Regions from separate parts of the Devosia salina genome, predicted to be linked through region 1. Evidence: riboswitches for the same ligand, from Rfam matches in the RefSeq annotation. Region 1 holds a riboswitch; each other region holds the start of a gene.
The links. A riboswitch is a leader RNA that binds a small molecule or an ion and turns the genes downstream of it on or off. The one in region 1 is predicted to bind FMN.

Region 1 (5,608 bases):
GGTCTGACACCGGGGTCGGTCGCAATCTGAATTGTCCGGGACCGGTCATGCGCCGAAATGCCCGTGGTAATCCCCTCGACGGCCTCGATGGAAACGGTAAAGGCGGTCGAGCGGCGGGCCCGGTTGTTGGCCACCATCGGGGGCAGGCCAAGCCGGTCGACCTGTTCGCCGGTGAGCGCTAGGCAGATCAGGCCGCGGCCGAACCGGGCCATGAAGTTGATTGCTTCAGGGGTGGCGAATTCGGCGGCAATGACCAGATCGCCTTCATTTTCGCGATCTTCGTCATCGACCAGGATCACCATGCCGCCATTGCGCAATTGGGTCAGGGCTTGAGATAGGGCAGACATAGGCGCTCCACATATTTGGCCATGACGTCGACCTCGACATTGAGATCGTCGCCAATGGCGAGCGTGTTGAGATTGGTGTGGTCCCAGGTGTGTGGGATGATGGTCACCAGCACGGCAACGCCCCCGTCCCGCCGTTCGAGACCGTTGATGGTGAGGCTGATGCCGTTAAGGGCGATGGAGCCTTTTTCGACGCAATAGCGTCCAAGGGCGTCGGGCAGCACAAAGACGTGCTTGTAGGCGCCATCGGCCTCGACACGCTCCACCAGTCGCGCCAGTCCGTCGACATGACCCTGCACCAGATGTCCGGAAAGCCGCGTGTCGAGCGTTACCGCACGTTCCAGATTGGCGTATTGTCCGACGGCCAGGCCACCCAGATTGGTGCGCGCCAGCGTTTCGGGGCTGATGAAGAAACGGGCGCGGCCGGCGCCATCGAATTGGGTGACCGTCAGGCACACGCCATTGACTGCAATACTCTCGCCCAGCGACAAGTCCGGCCAGCCGCTCTCAAGTTCGATCTCCAGCGAGCCGCCATTGGGCGCGGCCAGAGAGACGCGTGCGCGTTTTTCAATGATGCCCGAGAACATCTTTTTCCTTTCCGTGTGAATAAGCTTGGGAAGCCGGGTTGTGCCGAACGGTTACCCGGTCGGTCCCGTCGGGATTGGCGGCCTGTTCGATCAGGACATGCTCGTCCCAGAGGCCGCTTGTGAGCAGATGCGCGGTCAGGGTCGGACCAGCTTCGACCAGCACTTCCATGCCGCCCGCCATGCCAATCGCTTCCAAGGCGTGGTGCACGTCATCGGCCAGGTGCAGGGCAAAGCCGCGCTCTCGGGCAGCATCCAGATAGGTCTCGGTGATCCGCCGGCGCCGGTCCAGAATGGCCAGCATGCGTTGCTTTTCCGGATGGTCTGGCACCCGCCGCACGGTAAAGAGAGGGTTGTCGGCCAGCACTGTCCCCGAGCCGGTCAGGATGGCATCGGCCCGGCGCCGCAGACGATGGGCCAGGTCCAGCGATGCAGCGCTGGTAAAGGTCTTGCGCCCGGCAGCCGGTACCATGCTTCCCGACGCGGAAATGGCCTGCTTGATGGTGATGAAAGGCAGTCCGGTCCGGACGCGTTTTGCGAATGGCGCGAGCAGCCGGTTGGCTTCTCCAAACAGCACAGCGGCTTCGGGGTGGTGCAGACCGGACAAGAAGTGCACATCGAGCCCCGCTGCGCGCAGGCGTTCGGCGCCTCCGCCCGTGACCTTGGGATTCGGGTCACGGCAGGCAATCCAGACCTGGCGTGCGCCGGTGCTCAGAATGGCCTCAGCGCAGGGTGGCGTGCGACCGTGGTGATTGCAGGGTTCGAGCGTCACCACGACACTGTCGATTTTATCGGCAAGCCCGGCGGCGCGAGCCTTGTTGATGGCGTCAGCCTCGGCATGAGGCATGCCTGCCCGCCGATGTGCGCCGGTAGCCAGTTCCCGCCCATTGGCGTCAAGCAGCACGCAACCGACCGGCGGATTTGGCGCGGTTGCGCCTTCATGGGCCCGCGCCAGATCCAAGGCACGCGCAAAGGCGCGCAGGATCGGCTGCGGCGGAAAGTCTGGATTGGGGTAAACTGCGCTTTCGTCCATGCCCGTCCCGTCGTCACCAAAGACGCGTTCCAGGGCAAATGACGACAAGCACGCGCTGTCCGGTGAACGGAAAGCGCGCGTCGACAATCATCGGTTCTCTTCCATCCGGACTATACCGTCGGCCCCGGAATTACACCGGGTCTGCTGACCCCATCCCGAAGGATGGGCGCTCGCGGGCTGATGTGTGCAAAGACACAATTACCGCCGGTGGGGAATTCCACCCCGCCCTGAGAACACTTGCAGGTAACCTGCTTCAATTTGACTTAGAGCAAGGGCGGCAACAGATCAAGAAGGCACATCAACGTGCCCTTATCCCGGGCATGTGCATGCAAGTTATCTCAATAGCAATTCAGTTCGAATAGGAACCGTACGTGAGTCTGACCAGACACTGCGAGACCGGCCCTGTTGAGCCGAAATCCTATGAGGGTGTTTATGAAAAAGTCTCTTCTTCTGTCTTCCGCGCTGTCGGTCGTCGCGGCGATTGCGATCGCCAGCCCCGCATTGGCCATTGGTTCTGGCGACGTGCCTGCTCCTGTCGATTTGATTGACATGGCAGGTCCGGGCCAGAGCCACACCAATGACAGCGGCATTTCCGGCTTTGACGGAAACCAGGGAAATGATCGCAAGGTGGGCAATGCCGGCGGTGGGTCCGTGTCGGAGCCCATCGAACAACCGGTTGAGGAGCCGGCGGACGACGGTGGGGTCTGGTAATATTGCCAAACCTCGCAGGGCAGCCTCAAGTTGCGAGACTGCCCTGCGAGTCAATTCTCGAGTTCAGTTGCACGCTCGCATTGGTTGGCGCACGAACAAACTGAACCTAGCCACGGCCGCGATAGCTGGGGACGCCAGTGTCTGGTAGCCAGAGATGGCTCGGCGGAGTCCCGGTCTGCCAGAAGACGTCAATCGGGATGCCGCCGCGCGGATACCAGTAGCCGGCAATTCTGAGCCAGCGCGGCTCGAGCAGGCCCACCAAACGACGCCCGATCCCGACTGTGCAATCTTCATGGAAGGCCCCGTGATTGCGGAAAGCCGTCAAATAGAGCTTGAGGGATTTTGACTCTACCAGCCACCTGTCCGGAACGTAGTCAATGACCAGGTGGGCAAAATCCGGTTGACCTGTGACCGGGCAAATTGACGTGAATTCAGGCGCGGTGAAACGGGTCAGATAATCGGTATCCTCGTGAGGATTGGGCACGCGTTCCAAAACGGCCGTCGTGGGGTCAGTGGGTGCCGGAATGTCGCGCCCAAGCTGGCTCAGGCCAAGATGCTGCTCGCTCATGCCTGTGCTCCCTCAATGGGAGCCGCCGACGTGCGGCGTGTCTGCAACAGATGAAGCAGCGGCAACGCAAGTACCACCATCCAGCCTTTGCCCACAACCTGACCCCACATCAAGTCTGTGCTGCCAAATGCCAGTTGCAGAAAGATCAGCGTATCCACAAAGAGCCCGACGATGCTCGAGGTGAACACGGCGAGAAGCAAGCCGCGACGCCGCAAGGGCGTGAATACCGCCATGTCTGCCAGTTCGGACACCAGAAATGCTGCGGTCGACGCAATCACCAGGGCGGGCGGCGCTATCGTGGCTGAGATGGCTGCACCAGCGATGATGGCGGCGATGGCCCAGATTGCGCCAAGACGCTGTTGCACAAAATCCCGGAGGACAAATGCAAGGCCGGCCACCAGCACACCGCTGGGCGCCAAGAGGCCGGGCGCCACTGGCACAAGACAAGGGCCATCCGGAACGCAGACGGTTCCAACATTGCCAATCATCCAGTTGGCCAGCGGCACTGTCAGGGTGAAGGCAGCAATAAGGGCTATGCCCTCGACCTTCCAACGAAGGTCAGGCGTATTTGACATGGTTTTCTCCTGCTTTCAGGCAACACAGACCTGAGCGGAGCTTTCATTGCGGGAATTGGCGGTTCTTCGCAAGGGCCGAGCCCCGGTGTACCACCTGGCACCGGAGCTCGCTGACCAACTGGAAAACTTCGGAAAAGGAGCGATGCAACGCTCGCTGATCCTATATCTTATCGGACTTAGGGACGCACGCCCCCTTTTCCGCCAGCATTTTCACTGCCGGAATTGCCGCGGTCCTCATTGTCGTTGCGCCGTTCGTGAGCAGCCTCGACTGCGCCGTTGCTTTTGTCGTTCGCGTGCGCCAGTGCAGCTTCTCGATTGTTGCCCGGCAGTTTGGCAGCGGTCGCCACCGGGTTGGCGCTAACCGTGTCCTCTTCGTCAGCGACTTCGTCGCCAAGGCTTCCGTCGGGTTCGCAGCCCTCTACGTCTTCAAGGCCAAAGGCTTGAAACAGCGTGGTCGGCGCGCATTCGTCAGTGATCAGCTCTTCCTGTGCAAAGACAGGTGCGGACAGGAAGCTGATAGCAAGCAGTACAGTGGGAAGGCGGATCATATGAAACAACTCCAGATCGTGTTCGTTCGACAGATACCGGCAACAGCTAAATCAAACGTGCCGATATAGAGAAAATTGCATTCGGTTTGGACAGCGGTAGGCCAATAGGCCTGCCTTGGGGATAAAGGGTGTCTAGCAGGCTGTTGAAGAAGTCAGTCGGGTTCGCAGACGAAGCCTGAGTGATCGGCGTTGTGGATGAAGAAGTGGCCAACCAGGCGGCCCGCCGTGCCGATGATGACCCATCCGCGGCCGCAGGCTGGGTCGTTGTCGTCGTAGCCCTGCCATGAGAACTCGGCGCAGGCTGCGCCGTCGCGGGCGCCATAGCGAACGTCGAGGAAGCCCTTGAGCGCGCCGAAGGCGATTTCGCCGCCGGCCGCGCCCTCAAAAGTGAGGTGCGCTTGTTCGACGAGATCGAGGACGTCGTTGTCCCAGACATCCATCTCGACGATGCGCCAGCGGCCGGCGAAGGCCTTCGCGAAGGCGGGCACCTTTGCCATCAGCCGGTCTCCGCAATCAGCTTTGGCAGCCGCACCAGATTGTAGGCGGCGGCAGCGAAGGTGAAGGCCCAGCCAACCCGTTCGAGCCCCTTGAACCTGGTCTTGCGCTGGCCGGCCACGGTCTTGATCCAGCCGAAGGCTTCTTCGATCCGCTTGCGGATGCGCAGGCTCACGGCGTAGCCGGAATGGCGCGCCGTGCGTCCATCGATCGCGGAGCGGCGGCCGCTGATGTTCCGAGCCACATGCGGCGTCACCTGCATCGAGCGCAGCTCGTTGACGAAGTCCTCGGCGTCATAGCCCTTGTCGGCGCCAAGCGTGATGGCCCGCGGCCGATCGGCATGGGGTTCGATCATGTGCAGCGCCGCCACTCGTTCGGCATGGCCGTCCGCCCGCGTCAGGCAGGCATCGACCAAAAGCCCGTGGCGGTTCTCCATCAACCCGTGTCCCATGAAGCAGAGCTTGGCCTCCTTGCCCGCACCCTTCTTGTACAGCCGGGCTTGTGGATCGGTGCTCGAGGCGTGCGTGGCGTTCGACCGCTTCTGGCCATGAAAGCTCGCATCCGGATTGCGCCCGCCACCGCTCGTGGGCGGCTCATCCGCATTGTCCTCCGGGCTCTTGGGCCGGACACTCTTCATCGACGCCCACACCTCGATCAGCGTGCCGTCGACCGAGAAGTGTTCCGTGGATAGCAGCTTCTTGACCGGGGGCTGCGCCAGAACCGCTGCCAGGAACTTCGCCGCGATATCGC
Region 2 (5,608 bases), 1.5 Mb from region 1:
ATCCACGGGTCGGAAGGCCGGATCGAGGTGCCGGACTTCTGGTTCGCCGGCGGCAATCGCGACCAGGGTCTCGGGCGCATCGACATCATCAAGGGCGGGAAGACCGAGACGATCAGCGTCAACGAAACCGCCCATGTCTATGCCTTCGAGGCCGAGGCGGCGTCGCAGGCGATCCTTGCGGGCAAGCAGGAATTCGACGCCCCCGGCATGAGCTGGGGCGATACGCTGGGCAATCTGCGCGTGCTCGACAAATGGCGCGCCGATGCGGGCGTGGAATTCTCGATCGAAACGCCGCAGGTGCGGACCCGGACCCTGGACAATCGCATTTTGGGTCCCAATACCGGCATCATTCCCAAGCGCTCCATTCCCGGCCTTGCCAAGCAGGCATCGGCGGTCGCGCTCGGCTTTGAGGACTTCAAGACCTTCTCGTCCGGCGCCATCCTGCTCGATGCCTTCTGGGAGCGCGGCGGCAATATCTTCGACACCGCCTTCATCTATGGCGGCGGCTATACCGAAAAGCTCTTCGGCATGTGGCAGAAGAGAAGCGGCGTGCGCGAACAGGCCGTGGTGATCGGCAAGGGCGCCCATTCCCCGCTGGTCTATCCCGATGTCATCGGCAAGCAGTTGACCCAGTCTCTGGACCGTCTCCAGACTGATTATGTCGACATCTATTTCATGCATCGCGACAACACCGACGTGCCGGTGGGCGAGTTCGTCGATGCCATGGATGCAGAGGTGAAGGCGGGCCGTATTCGCGGGCCGTTCGGCGGGTCGAACTGGACCAAGGAACGCATGGACGAAGCGATCGCCTATGCCGAAAGGACGGGAAAGACCAAGCCGCAGGCGCTCTCCAACAACTTTGCGCTGGCCGAAATGCTCGACCCGATCTGGGCCGGATGCGTAACCGCGGCGACACCGGATTTCAAACAGTGGCTGGTCGACCGGCAGGTAACGAACTTCTCCTGGTCGAGCCAGGCGCGCGGCTTCTTCACCGACCTTGCCGGTCGGGACAAGCGCGACAATGAGGAACTGGTGCGCTGCTGGTACAATGACCAGAATTTTGGGCGACGCGACCGCGCGATCGAACTGGGCAAGCAGCTCGGCCACTCGCCGATCCACATCGCCCTGGCCTATGTGCTGGCCCAGCCCTTCCCCAGCGTGCCGCTGATCGGCCCGCGCCGGCTGGTGGAGCTGGAAGACAGCCTCAAGGCCTTCGAGATCAAGCTGACGCCGGAACAGGTGCGCTGGCTGGAACAAGGCTGATCGAAATGAGAAGGCCCCGGAGCGATCCGGGGCCTTTCAGTTTCTATTCGCTGGCAAAGGCCGCAATCGGCGTACTTTTTGCCAGATGCACCATGCGGAGCGCGGCGAGGAATGCCAGCCCCGCAAACACCACCGCGACAACGAAAAGCGGCACGATGGCGAGCAGGATCGCCGCGTTGTCGGTGGCCTGGGCATAGCCGGCCGCGTTGGCAGCGACACCGGCCAGGGCGGCGCCGAGGGCATTGCCTGCCGACTGGGTCGTGGGAAGCAGTGCCGAGGTGCGGTCACGCTCAGCATCGCTGCTGGCCTCCATGATGGTGAGCATGGTGTAGCCATTGGAAATGCCGAAGCCCATGCCAATGGCCAGCTGTGCAACAATCAGAATGACCGGCTGGGTCAGCTGGAGCCCGGCAAATACGCCAACCAGCCCCAGCGCAAGCAGCACAGGCCCAAGGCGGATGAGGATACGTCGGGTGGACCGCCTGCGCACATTGGCAACCGTCACGGAAGACAGGCTCCAGCCGATGGCCATCACCGCCCCGATGATTGCCGCCTGGGTCGGGCCGTATCCCCACAATTGCTGCAACAGCAGCACCAGATAGACACCCGTGGCCGCGCCGGCGATCGGCATGAGCAGGAACATCCAAAGCCCGGACCCCACCGCTGAACGCAGGGAAAAGGCATCAGGCGGCATCAGTCGCTCGATGCTCCGCCGGTCGAGCCACACCGCCATGATGAGGGCAACGGCCGCGACGGCGAGCAGCAGTCCCGCCTGCATTGGCGGTGCGATGGCGGCCAACGCCACCAGCATGGTCCCGCCGCCGATCGTCACCAGCCGCAAGCCCGGGAAGCCGCTGCTCTGGGTCACCCTTTCACCCTGCGGCACGACAAGGAGCACCATGGTGCCGAAGATCAGCACCAGCGGGACATTGACGAGAAAGGCAGCGCGCCAGGAAATCAGCTCCGTAAGCGCCCCTGCCCCGGCCGGGCCGCCAAAGGCCGCAATGGCCCAGACCATGGCCTGCATTCCGAACACCTTGGGCACCAGTCGGCTGGGGAACAGCTCAGGGATGAGCGCAAAACAGAGCGCGGCAACAACGCCCTCGCCGAACCCCTGTATCGCCCGGCCCACCAGCACCTGCGACATGTCTCCGGCGGTCGCGGCGATCAGCGTGCCCACTAGGAACACCCCCGCCAGGCCCAGCAGCGAGCCACGCGATCCCAGCCGACGCTTGAACAGGGCTGCGGCCGCGCCACCGACAATGGCAAAGACCAGATAGAGCGTGGTCGCCCAGGAAATGACCTCGATGCCGCCCAGCTCCTGTACGGCCGAGGGCAGAGCCGCCGAAGTGAAGAACGCATTGAATGCGAACAGGGACACGCCCAGGGCAAGAATGGTTGTGACAGCCAGATAGCGGGGGCCGAAAATTTCGGCCCAGCGGCCTTCCACGGTTTCAGACATGACGGGTGCCTTATTAAACAAGATACCACTTGTTTAATTAGAGCCGGGGCGGAATGCAATCCGATTTCGCTCAAATTTTGGGCAGAACCGGTATCACCCCTGTGCGTGCTTGTCAGACCCGGCCAACTGGCCTATCTAAGCCCCTGCAGGCTTGCCTGCATTGTTCTCAGGGCGGGGTGAAATTCCCCACCGGCGGTAAAGGCAGACATGCCAAGCCCGCGAGCGCTCCCGACCATCGGGAGGTCAGCAGATCCGGTGTAAATCCGGAGCCGACGGTCACAGTCCGGATGAAAGAGAACGGGACAAAGCGCCTTTGCCGGCGCGCGTGGCTATTTGGCTGCGCCATTTTCGGCATGTCGCCTCCCGTAACCCTGAGGAAACTGGTTACGGAAAGGACGACAGATGAGCCAGATTTCCTCGACTTCCAACAGCGCCGCAACGTCGGGCGCCGCCTTCATGGTGGTGGCCAGCATCGTGTTTGCAGGCACCAATGTTCTCCAGTCGGTTCTGCCGACGCCCGCCGAATGGGGCGGCTTTGGCATGAGTTCGACAGGTATGGCCTTCTGGCAGTACGTGATCGCCTCTATCCTGGCGCTGCCCCTGATCCTCAGGATCGGCCTCTCAAACCTGCGGACCAGGCGCCCGGTCGCCCACGAGATCCGGGCCTTCGTCTCGGCCCTCGGCGTCCATGTCTTCGTCTATGGCTTCGCCTCTGGCGTGCCGATCTGGCAGATGGTGACCCTTCTGGCCACCGGCCCGCTCTTCATCATTCTTGGCTCCGCCCTGTTCCTGGGTGAGAGGGTGTCCTCGGCACGCCTTGCTGCCTCCATTATCGGCTTTGTGGGAGCCATCATCGTCTCGGGCGTCGGAACTGAAAGCCTTGGCTGGCAGGCGCTGATCCCGATCACTGCCGCTGCGCTCTGGGCCGGCACCGATGTGCTGACCAAGTATCTGGCCCGCAAAGGCGAGAGCCCTGAAACCATGACCATCTCGCTGCTGGTCCTGATGACGCCCAATCATCTTGCCATTCTCCTCGTGGCCAATGCCCTTTCTGGCATCCTGCCCATGGGTATGGCGCCGGGTTTCCCGTTTGCACTGCCCGATGGCACCGGCCTCTGGCTGTTGTTGCTGCTCGGCGCCCTGACGGCTGTCGCGCAATATCTGCTGGCCTTCGCCTATAAGGTTGCGGACGCGACCTATCTGCAGCCCTTTGGCGACCTCAAGGTGCCACTGAGTGGCCTGGTGGGCTGGATTGCCCTGGGCCAGGTGCCATCGCAGTGGTTCTGGGTCGGTGCGGCGCTGATCGTGGCTGCGTCAGCCTTCATCTACTGGGTGGAGAACCGTGGCGCACCGAGCCGCCTGCAGCCCGCCTGACAGGTTCCAGCATCGCAGTTCAAGGGCAGGACGGGTTCCGTTCTGCCCTTTTTCTTGCCGTGAGGCGCGATTCATTCCAGATATGGAACGTCCATTCCACGGGAAGCCGCCATGTCCGCGCCGCCTATTGTTGCCCCAGAGGATTTCGAAGCCCTTCGTGCCGCAATCATGGCGCAGCGAACCACACTGCCCAAGCGGCTCATGCAGGTCGGCGCCTATGCGCTGGAGCATCCGGACGAAATCGCCTTCGGCACCACGGCCAGCATAGCGCAGGCGGCGCAGGTGCAGCCGTCCACGCTGGTGCGGTTTGCTCAGAACTTCGGTTTCGATGGCTTCTCCGGCCTGCAGCATCTGTTTCGAGCCCGGCTCAAGGGGCGGAACTCATCCTACGAAGACCGGCTCCGGCAGATCGAGGAAAGCGGGGCCGAAGAGGCGGAAAGCAGCACCATCCTCAAGGGTTTCATCGCGGCGGCCCATCAGAGTCTGGAGGCGCTGACCGCCACCATCGATGCGGATCAGTTCGAAAGAGCCGTTGCCCTCTTGGCAAAGGCCGACACCATCTACCTCATTGCCCGACGTCGCAGCTTTCCCATCATCAGCTCAATGGCTTATGCCTTTGGCAAGCTCAAGGTGAGTTGCCAGGTGGTCAGTTCGGCCATCGGCAATGATGACGACATCCTCACCCTGGCATCACCCGTTGACGCGGCCATCGCGGTCAGCTTCTCGCCCTATGCAGCGGAGAGCGTGGTGCAGGCGCAGAGCCTTTCAGAGCGGGGGGTTCCCGTTGTCGCGCTCACCGATTCCGCCCTGTCGCCGCTGGCGGCCTGTGCCACCGAGTGGTTCGAACTGATCGAGGCGGATCACGCGGGCTTCCGCTCCCTTTCCGCCAGCCTGGCTTTGGCCACAGCGCTTACCGTCTGCGTTGCGGAGCGCCGCCGGCAGATCTAGGCGCGGTGACGCCCGGATCAAATGCTGCGGATTCTCGTTTGGAACGAACATTCCATATTGAATGAAATCAGAACCTGTGTTTCATTCTCCGTGACAGTTCGCAGCCCGGAGGAGGAGCAGGCTTTGGCCCCAGGCTATGAAAACACCAAAGACAACAAGCTGGACGTGATCACGATTGGTCGCGCCTCCGTGGACCTCTACGGCCAGCAAATCGGGACGCGCCTCGAGGACGTTGGCAGCTTCGCCAAGTCGGTCGGCGGCTGCCCCACCAACATCGCCGTCGGCACGGCACGACTGGGCCTCAAGTCGGCTTTGATCACGCGTGTGGGCGACGAGCAGATGGGGCGATTCATCCGCGAGCAGCTGGTTCGCGAAGGCGTGGAGACCGCCGGAATTGTAACCGACCCCGAACGCTTGACCGCGCTCGTGCTGCTGGCTGTCGAGAATGACAAGTCCTTCCCGCTGATCTTCTATCGCGACAATTGTGCGGACGCGGCGCTGAACGAGGACGACATTCATGAGTCGTTCATCAAGTCGGCCCGGGCCGTGCTGGTGACCGGC
Region 3 (5,608 bases), 160 kb from region 1:
AGCGGCTGGCAAAAATGGAGTGCCAGGCGACCCTGATCATTGTCAGCGGCGTCGATAGCCGGGTGCTGGACGCCGCTCAACGTTCCGCAAGACAACATCGGCTGCCGATCGCGGGCGCCCTGTCCAAGCCATTCAGCCGCAGCGCTCTTGCCACGCTGCTCGAGACGGTCGAAGTCACACCACGGCTCAAACTTGTCGCAACGTCCCCCAATGCAACGCCGACCAGCCACGATCTGGCGCGCGCCATGGCGGAAGGCGAGATCGGCCCGGTTTTCCAGCCTAAGGTCAGGTGCAGCGACGGCGGGTTAATCGGCTACGAAGCGCTGGCGCGCTGGACCCGCGGCGACACACACATTTGCGGCCCCGATACATTCGTTCCCCTGGCAGAGCAGAGCGGCCAGGCGGCCAGGCTCACCGAAGTCATGGCGGATCGTTCGCTGGCCTGGCTCGGGGGCAATTTTGCCGCCCTGCCCCATACGATAGCCATTAACATTCCCGCGCAGTGCCTGAAGGATGACCAGTCCGTGCGGACCATTGCCGATGCCTGTTCGCGTTACGGGGTCGCGCCGGAACGCGTTGTCCTCGAAGTCACCGAAAGCGGCGCGATCGACCCCTATTCTGGTGCCCTGGACGTGCTGACTCGGGCGCGACTGATGGGCATGAAACTGTCCATCGACGACTTCGGTGTCGGCTATTCGTCCCTCGTCCAATTGGCCCGTATGCCCTTCTCCGAAATCAAGATCGACCGCAGCTTCGTCGCTGAGTTGTGCCATTCCTGCGAGGCGCAGGCCATCATCGCGGCCATTATCGGCATGAGCAATGGCCTGGGGATGATTACGGTCGCGGAGGGCGTGGAGGACCTCGACACCTATATGCGCCTGCGCGAGATGGGGTGCTACGCCGCCCAGGGCTATTTCATCGGCCGCCCGATGCAGGCAGCCCGCGCCGTGGCCTGGTCCGACACCGCCTGAGCGCTGGACCATGCACGATCCCGATCCTTTCCCACCCATGAACCGCGATACTGGCGGCGATCCGATACCGCTCCCGGAACGGCCCGAGGCCGAACGCCTCCGGCGCATCGCCGGATGCATGGCCCGTCTTGGCGCCTGGCGCGTCGATCTCAATTCGATGAGGGTCCACTGGAGCCCGGAAACAGTCGATATCCATGAAGAGGCTCAGGGCTTCTCGCCCACGTTCGAGCAGGCGCTGAACTATTATCCCCCCGAACAGCGGCCGATGATCAGCAGAACGTTCGCCCTTTGTGCAGAAAACGGCCGGTCCTTCGACGACATTCAGCAACTGGTGACAGCCAAAGACAATCGTATCTGGGTCCGTGCCATCGGTCAGGCCGTTCGCGACGACACAGGCACCATCGTTGCCGTCGAGGGCGCCTTCCAGGACATTACCCACCTCGTCTCCATGCACAACGAAGCCGATGCCCTAGCCCGTCGGCTGCGCCAGACGCTCGAAAACATCAGCGATGCCTTTTTCCTGCTCGATCGGGAATGGCGGTTTTCCTTCCTCAATCCCCAGGCCGAGGCTTTGCTGGGGCGCCGACGGGGAGAGTTAGAAGGGTGCAACATCTGGGGCGAATTCCCCCAGGCGATCGGGAGCCAGTTCGATACCTGCTATCGAGAAGCGGTTCAGAATGGCCTGGCAGTCCGGTTCCAGGAATATTACCCACCGCTGGAAGCCTGGTTCGATGTCGACGCCTACCCGACGCCAGAGGGGCTCGCCGTCTATTTCCGCGACATATCGCGGCGCAAGCGGGCCGAAGAACACGTCCGGATCAGCAACGAGCGGTTTCTGCTTGTGGCGCAGGCCACCAATGATGTGATCTGGGACTGGGACCTGGTCGGCAACACCCTGTGGTGGAATGAGAACTTCAAGACGCTGTTCGGCTATGACCCTGACGAGGTGGAGCCAGGTCCCGGGTCTTGGATGAACCGCATCCATCCCGAAGACGCCGACCGGGTGATCGAGAGCATTCATGCGGTTATCAACGGCACAGAGAAAACCTGGGTCAGTGAGTACCGCTTCCTGCATAGCGACGGGCACGCGCTCAGCATCATCGACCGCGGCTCGGTCATCCGCGACGAAAGCGGCAAGGCGGTACGGATGGTGGGCAGCATGCTCGATGTGTCAGCCCAGCGTGAGCTCGAGGGCCGCTTGCGGCAGGCGCAAAAACTCGAAGCCATGGGCCAGCTCACAGGCGGTGTCGCGCATGACTTCAACAACCTCCTCACCGTCATCGCGGGCAGTGCCGAGCTGCTATGCGAGGCGCTTGAGAGCGGGCAGGAGTCGCGTCACCTCGCCGAAATGATTTCCACGGCCGCCCAAAGGGGAGCGGACCTGACAAGTCGCCTGCTGGCCTTTGGCCGCAAGCAGCCCCTGCAGCCGCAGCTGCTTGATTTGGGCAGCCTCATTGCCGGCATGCATACCATGCTGGTTCGGACATTGGGCGAGCACATTGATGTCGAGGTCGACCAGCCAGAAGGACTGTGGCCCGTCGAAATCGACCCGGCTCTGCTGGAAAGCGCCGTTCTCAATCTGGCCATCAACGCCCGCGACGCCATGAGCGATGGTGGGCGCCTGACGATTAGCATGGCCAACACGACGTTCGACACCAGTCAGGCGATAGCAGCCGATGTCGCGCCCGGACAGTATGTGGTTCTGGCGGTATCTGACACCGGCCACGGAATAGAACCGGAACTGCTGTCCAAAGTCTTTGAGCCCTTTTTCACCACAAAGGATGTTGGCAAGGGATCGGGCCTCGGTTTGAGCATGGTCTATGGCTTCGTCAAGCAATCGGGCGGTCACCTCCGCCTTCGCTCCGATGTGGGCCACGGAACCTCGGTCAGTCTGTATTTTTCTAGGGCCAATCAAAGCGTGGGCAAATGCCCGGAAAATCCAGCGCGTCAAGTGCCCGAAGGGGGCAACGAACTGATCCTGGTTGTCGAGGATGACGCCCTGGTCCGCCGTCACGTCTGCGGCCTGCTTGGAGGGCTGGGCTACCGCGTCCTGGAGGCGACCGCCGCGACCCCGGCCATGGAACTACTCGCGGCCAATCCCGACGTCACGCTGCTGTTCACCGATATCGTCATGCCCGGTGGCATGAATGGCGTCGACCTTGCGAAAAGAGCGCGGGTCTTGCGACCAGACCTCAAGGTCCTGTTCACGTCCGGCTATGCCGAGAACGCCGTCGAAACAGATGGGCGCCTTGATCCGGGCATCGATCTGCTCAGCAAGCCCTACAGTCGCGACCACCTGGCTGCCAGCCTGCGCAAAATCTTGCAGTAGAGCAAGAATCTGGTGTTACGGCGATGCTGATCCCGATCTTGCGCGTGTGCGCTCGGAGGTCCGCATCGACACTCGTGCCGGTTACGCCTTTGTGCCCACTTGATCTTGCGGCCCACGCTCCCTATTCAATGCGGATGAGTGTTCTCAGGGCGGGGTGAAATTCCCCACCGGCGGTAATTGTGTCTTTGCGCACATCAGCCCGCGAGCGCCCATCCTTCGGGGTGGGGTCAGCAGACCCGGTGTAATTCCGGGGCCGACGGTATAGTCCGGATGGAAGAGAACCGATGATCGTCGACGCGCGCTTTCCGTTCACCGGACAGCGCGTGCTTGTCGTCATTTGCCCTGGAACGCGTCTTTGGTGACGACGGGACGGGCATGGACGAAAGCGCAGTTTATCCCCATCCATATCTTCCGCCGCAGCCGATCCTGAGCGCCTTTGCGCGTGCCTTGGATCTGGCGCGGGCCCATGAGGGTGCGACGGCCCCCAATCCGCCGGTCGGCTGCATCTTGCTCGACGCTCTGGGACAGGAGTTGGCCAGCGGCGCACATCGGCGGGCGGGTCTGCTCCATGCCGAGGCCGAGGCCATCGCCCAGGCCCGTTCCGCAGGCCTTGCAGACAATATCGACAGCGTCGTGGTAACGCTCGAACCCTGCAACCACCACGGCCGCACGCCACCCTGCGCTGAGGCCATCTTGAGCACGGGGGCCCGTCACGTCTGGATTGCCTGCCGTGACCCCAATCCCAAGGTCGCGGGCGGAGGCGCCGAACGCCTGCGCGCAGCGGGACTCGATGTGCACTTCTTGTCCGATCTGCACCACCCCGAAGCCGCTGTGCTGCTTGGAGAAGCCAACCGGCTGCTCGCGCCATTCGCAAAACGCGTCCGGACCGGACTGCCTTTCATCACCATCAAGCAGGCCATTTCCGCATCGGGAAGCATGGTACCGGCCGCCGGGCGCAAGACCTTTACAAGCTCTTCCTCGCTGGACCTGGCCCATCGTCTGCGGCGCCGGGCCGATGCCGTCCTGACAGGCTCGGGGACAGTGCTGGCCGACAACCCTCTCTTTACCGTGCGGCGGGTGCCAGACCATCCGGAAAAGCAACGCATGTTGGCCATTCTGGACCGGCGCCGGCGGGTCACCGAGACCTATCTGGATGCTGCCCGAGAGCGCGGCTTTGCCCTGCACCTGGCCGATGACGTGCACCACGCCTTGGAAGCGATTGGCATGGCGGGCGGCATGGAAGTGCTGGTCGAAGCTGGTCCGACTCTGACCGCGCGTCTGCTCACAAGCGGCCTCTGGGACGAGCATGTCCTGATCGAACAGGCCGCCAATCCCGACGGGACCGACCGGGTAACCGTTCGGCACAACCCGGCTTCCCAAGCTTATTCACACGGAAAGGAAAAAGATGTTCTCGGGCATCATTGAAAAACGCGCACGCGTCTCTCTGGCCGCGCCCAATGGCGGCTCGCTGGAGATCGAACTTGAGAGCGGCTGGCCGGACTTGTCGCTGGGCGAGAGCATTGCAGTCAATGGCGTGTGCCTGACGGTCACCCAATTCGATGGCGCCGGCCGCGCCCGTTTCTTCATCAGCCCCGAAACGCTGGCGCGCACCAATCTGGGTGGCCTGGCCGTCGGCCAATACGCCAATCTGGAACGTGCGGTAACGCTCGACACGCGGCTTTCCGGACATCTGGTGCAGGGTCATGTCGACGGACTGGCGCGACTGGTGGAGCGGGTCGAGGCCGATGGCGCCTACAAGCATGTCTTTGTGCTGCCCGACGCCCTTGGACGCTATTGCGTCGAAAAAGGCTCCATCGCCCTCAATGGCATCAGCCTCACCATCAATGACCTAGACCAGCGGGACGGGGGCGTTGCCGTGCTGGTGACCATCATCCCCCACACCTGGGAGCACACCAATCTCAACACCCTCGCCATTGGCAACGATCTCAATGTCGAGGTCGACGTGATGGCCAAGTACGTGGAGCGCCTATGCCTGCCCTATCTCAAGCCCTGACCCAATTGCGCAATGGCGGCATGGTGATCCTGGTCGATGACGAAGATCGCGAAAATGAAGGCGATCTGGTCATTGCCGCCGAATTCGCCACCCCTGAAGCGATCAACTTCATGGCTCGGCATGGCCGTGGCCTGATCTGCCTGGCGCTCACCGGCGAACAGGTCGACCGGCTGGGCCTGCCCCAGATGGTGGCCGACAACCGGGCCCGCCGTTCCACCGCCTTCACCGTGTCCATCGAGGCCGTCGAGGGGATCACCACGGGCATTTCGGCGCATGACCGGGCCAGAACGGTTG

Region 2: it holds a riboswitch for FMN, as region 1 does, so the genes downstream of both, K1X15_RS06275 (DMT family transporter) here and ribD (bifunctional diaminohydroxyphosphoribosylaminopyrimidine deaminase/5-amino-6-(5-phosphoribosylamino)uracil reductase RibD) in region 1, are expected to answer to the same signal.
Region 3: it holds a riboswitch for FMN, as region 1 does, so the genes downstream of both, ribD (bifunctional diaminohydroxyphosphoribosylaminopyrimidine deaminase/5-amino-6-(5-phosphoribosylamino)uracil reductase RibD) here and ribD (bifunctional diaminohydroxyphosphoribosylaminopyrimidine deaminase/5-amino-6-(5-phosphoribosylamino)uracil reductase RibD) in region 1, are expected to answer to the same signal.

Annotation. Positions count from the first base shown of each region.
Region 1 is NZ_CP080590.1:2,778,154-2,783,761, reverse strand. Features, by position in the region: gene ribB (3,4-dihydroxy-2-butanone-4-phosphate synthase) at 1-347, opposite strand, end outside; gene K1X15_RS13575 (riboflavin synthase) at 323-931, opposite strand; gene ribD (bifunctional diaminohydroxyphosphoribosylaminopyrimidine deaminase/5-amino-6-(5-phosphoribosylamino)uracil reductase RibD) at 912-2,009, opposite strand; FMN riboswitch at 2,051-2,200, opposite strand; gene K1X15_RS13565 (hypothetical protein) at 2,394-2,672, shown strand; gene queF (preQ(1) synthase) at 2,779-3,240, opposite strand; gene K1X15_RS13555 (VUT family protein) at 3,237-3,815, opposite strand; gene K1X15_RS13550 (hypothetical protein) at 3,992-4,363, opposite strand; gene K1X15_RS13545 (hypothetical protein) at 4,516-4,860, opposite strand; gene K1X15_RS13540 (IS5 family transposase) at 4,860-5,608, opposite strand, start outside.
Region 2 is NZ_CP080590.1:1,316,431-1,322,038, reverse strand. Features, by position in the region: gene K1X15_RS06285 (aldo/keto reductase) at 1-1,263, shown strand, start outside; gene K1X15_RS06280 (MFS transporter) at 1,307-2,725, opposite strand; FMN riboswitch at 2,884-3,028, shown strand; gene K1X15_RS06275 (DMT family transporter) at 3,128-4,099, shown strand; gene K1X15_RS06270 (MurR/RpiR family transcriptional regulator) at 4,211-5,047, shown strand; gene K1X15_RS06265 (bifunctional 5-dehydro-2-deoxygluconokinase/5-dehydro-2-deoxyphosphogluconate aldolase) at 5,171-5,608, shown strand, end outside.
Region 3 is NZ_CP080590.1:2,621,501-2,627,108, reverse strand. Features, by position in the region: gene K1X15_RS12725 (EAL domain-containing response regulator) at 1-971, shown strand, start outside; gene K1X15_RS12720 (hybrid sensor histidine kinase/response regulator) at 1,009-3,300, shown strand; FMN riboswitch at 3,437-3,586, shown strand; gene ribD (bifunctional diaminohydroxyphosphoribosylaminopyrimidine deaminase/5-amino-6-(5-phosphoribosylamino)uracil reductase RibD) at 3,628-4,725, shown strand; gene K1X15_RS12710 (riboflavin synthase) at 4,706-5,314, shown strand; gene ribB (3,4-dihydroxy-2-butanone-4-phosphate synthase) at 5,290-5,608, shown strand, end outside.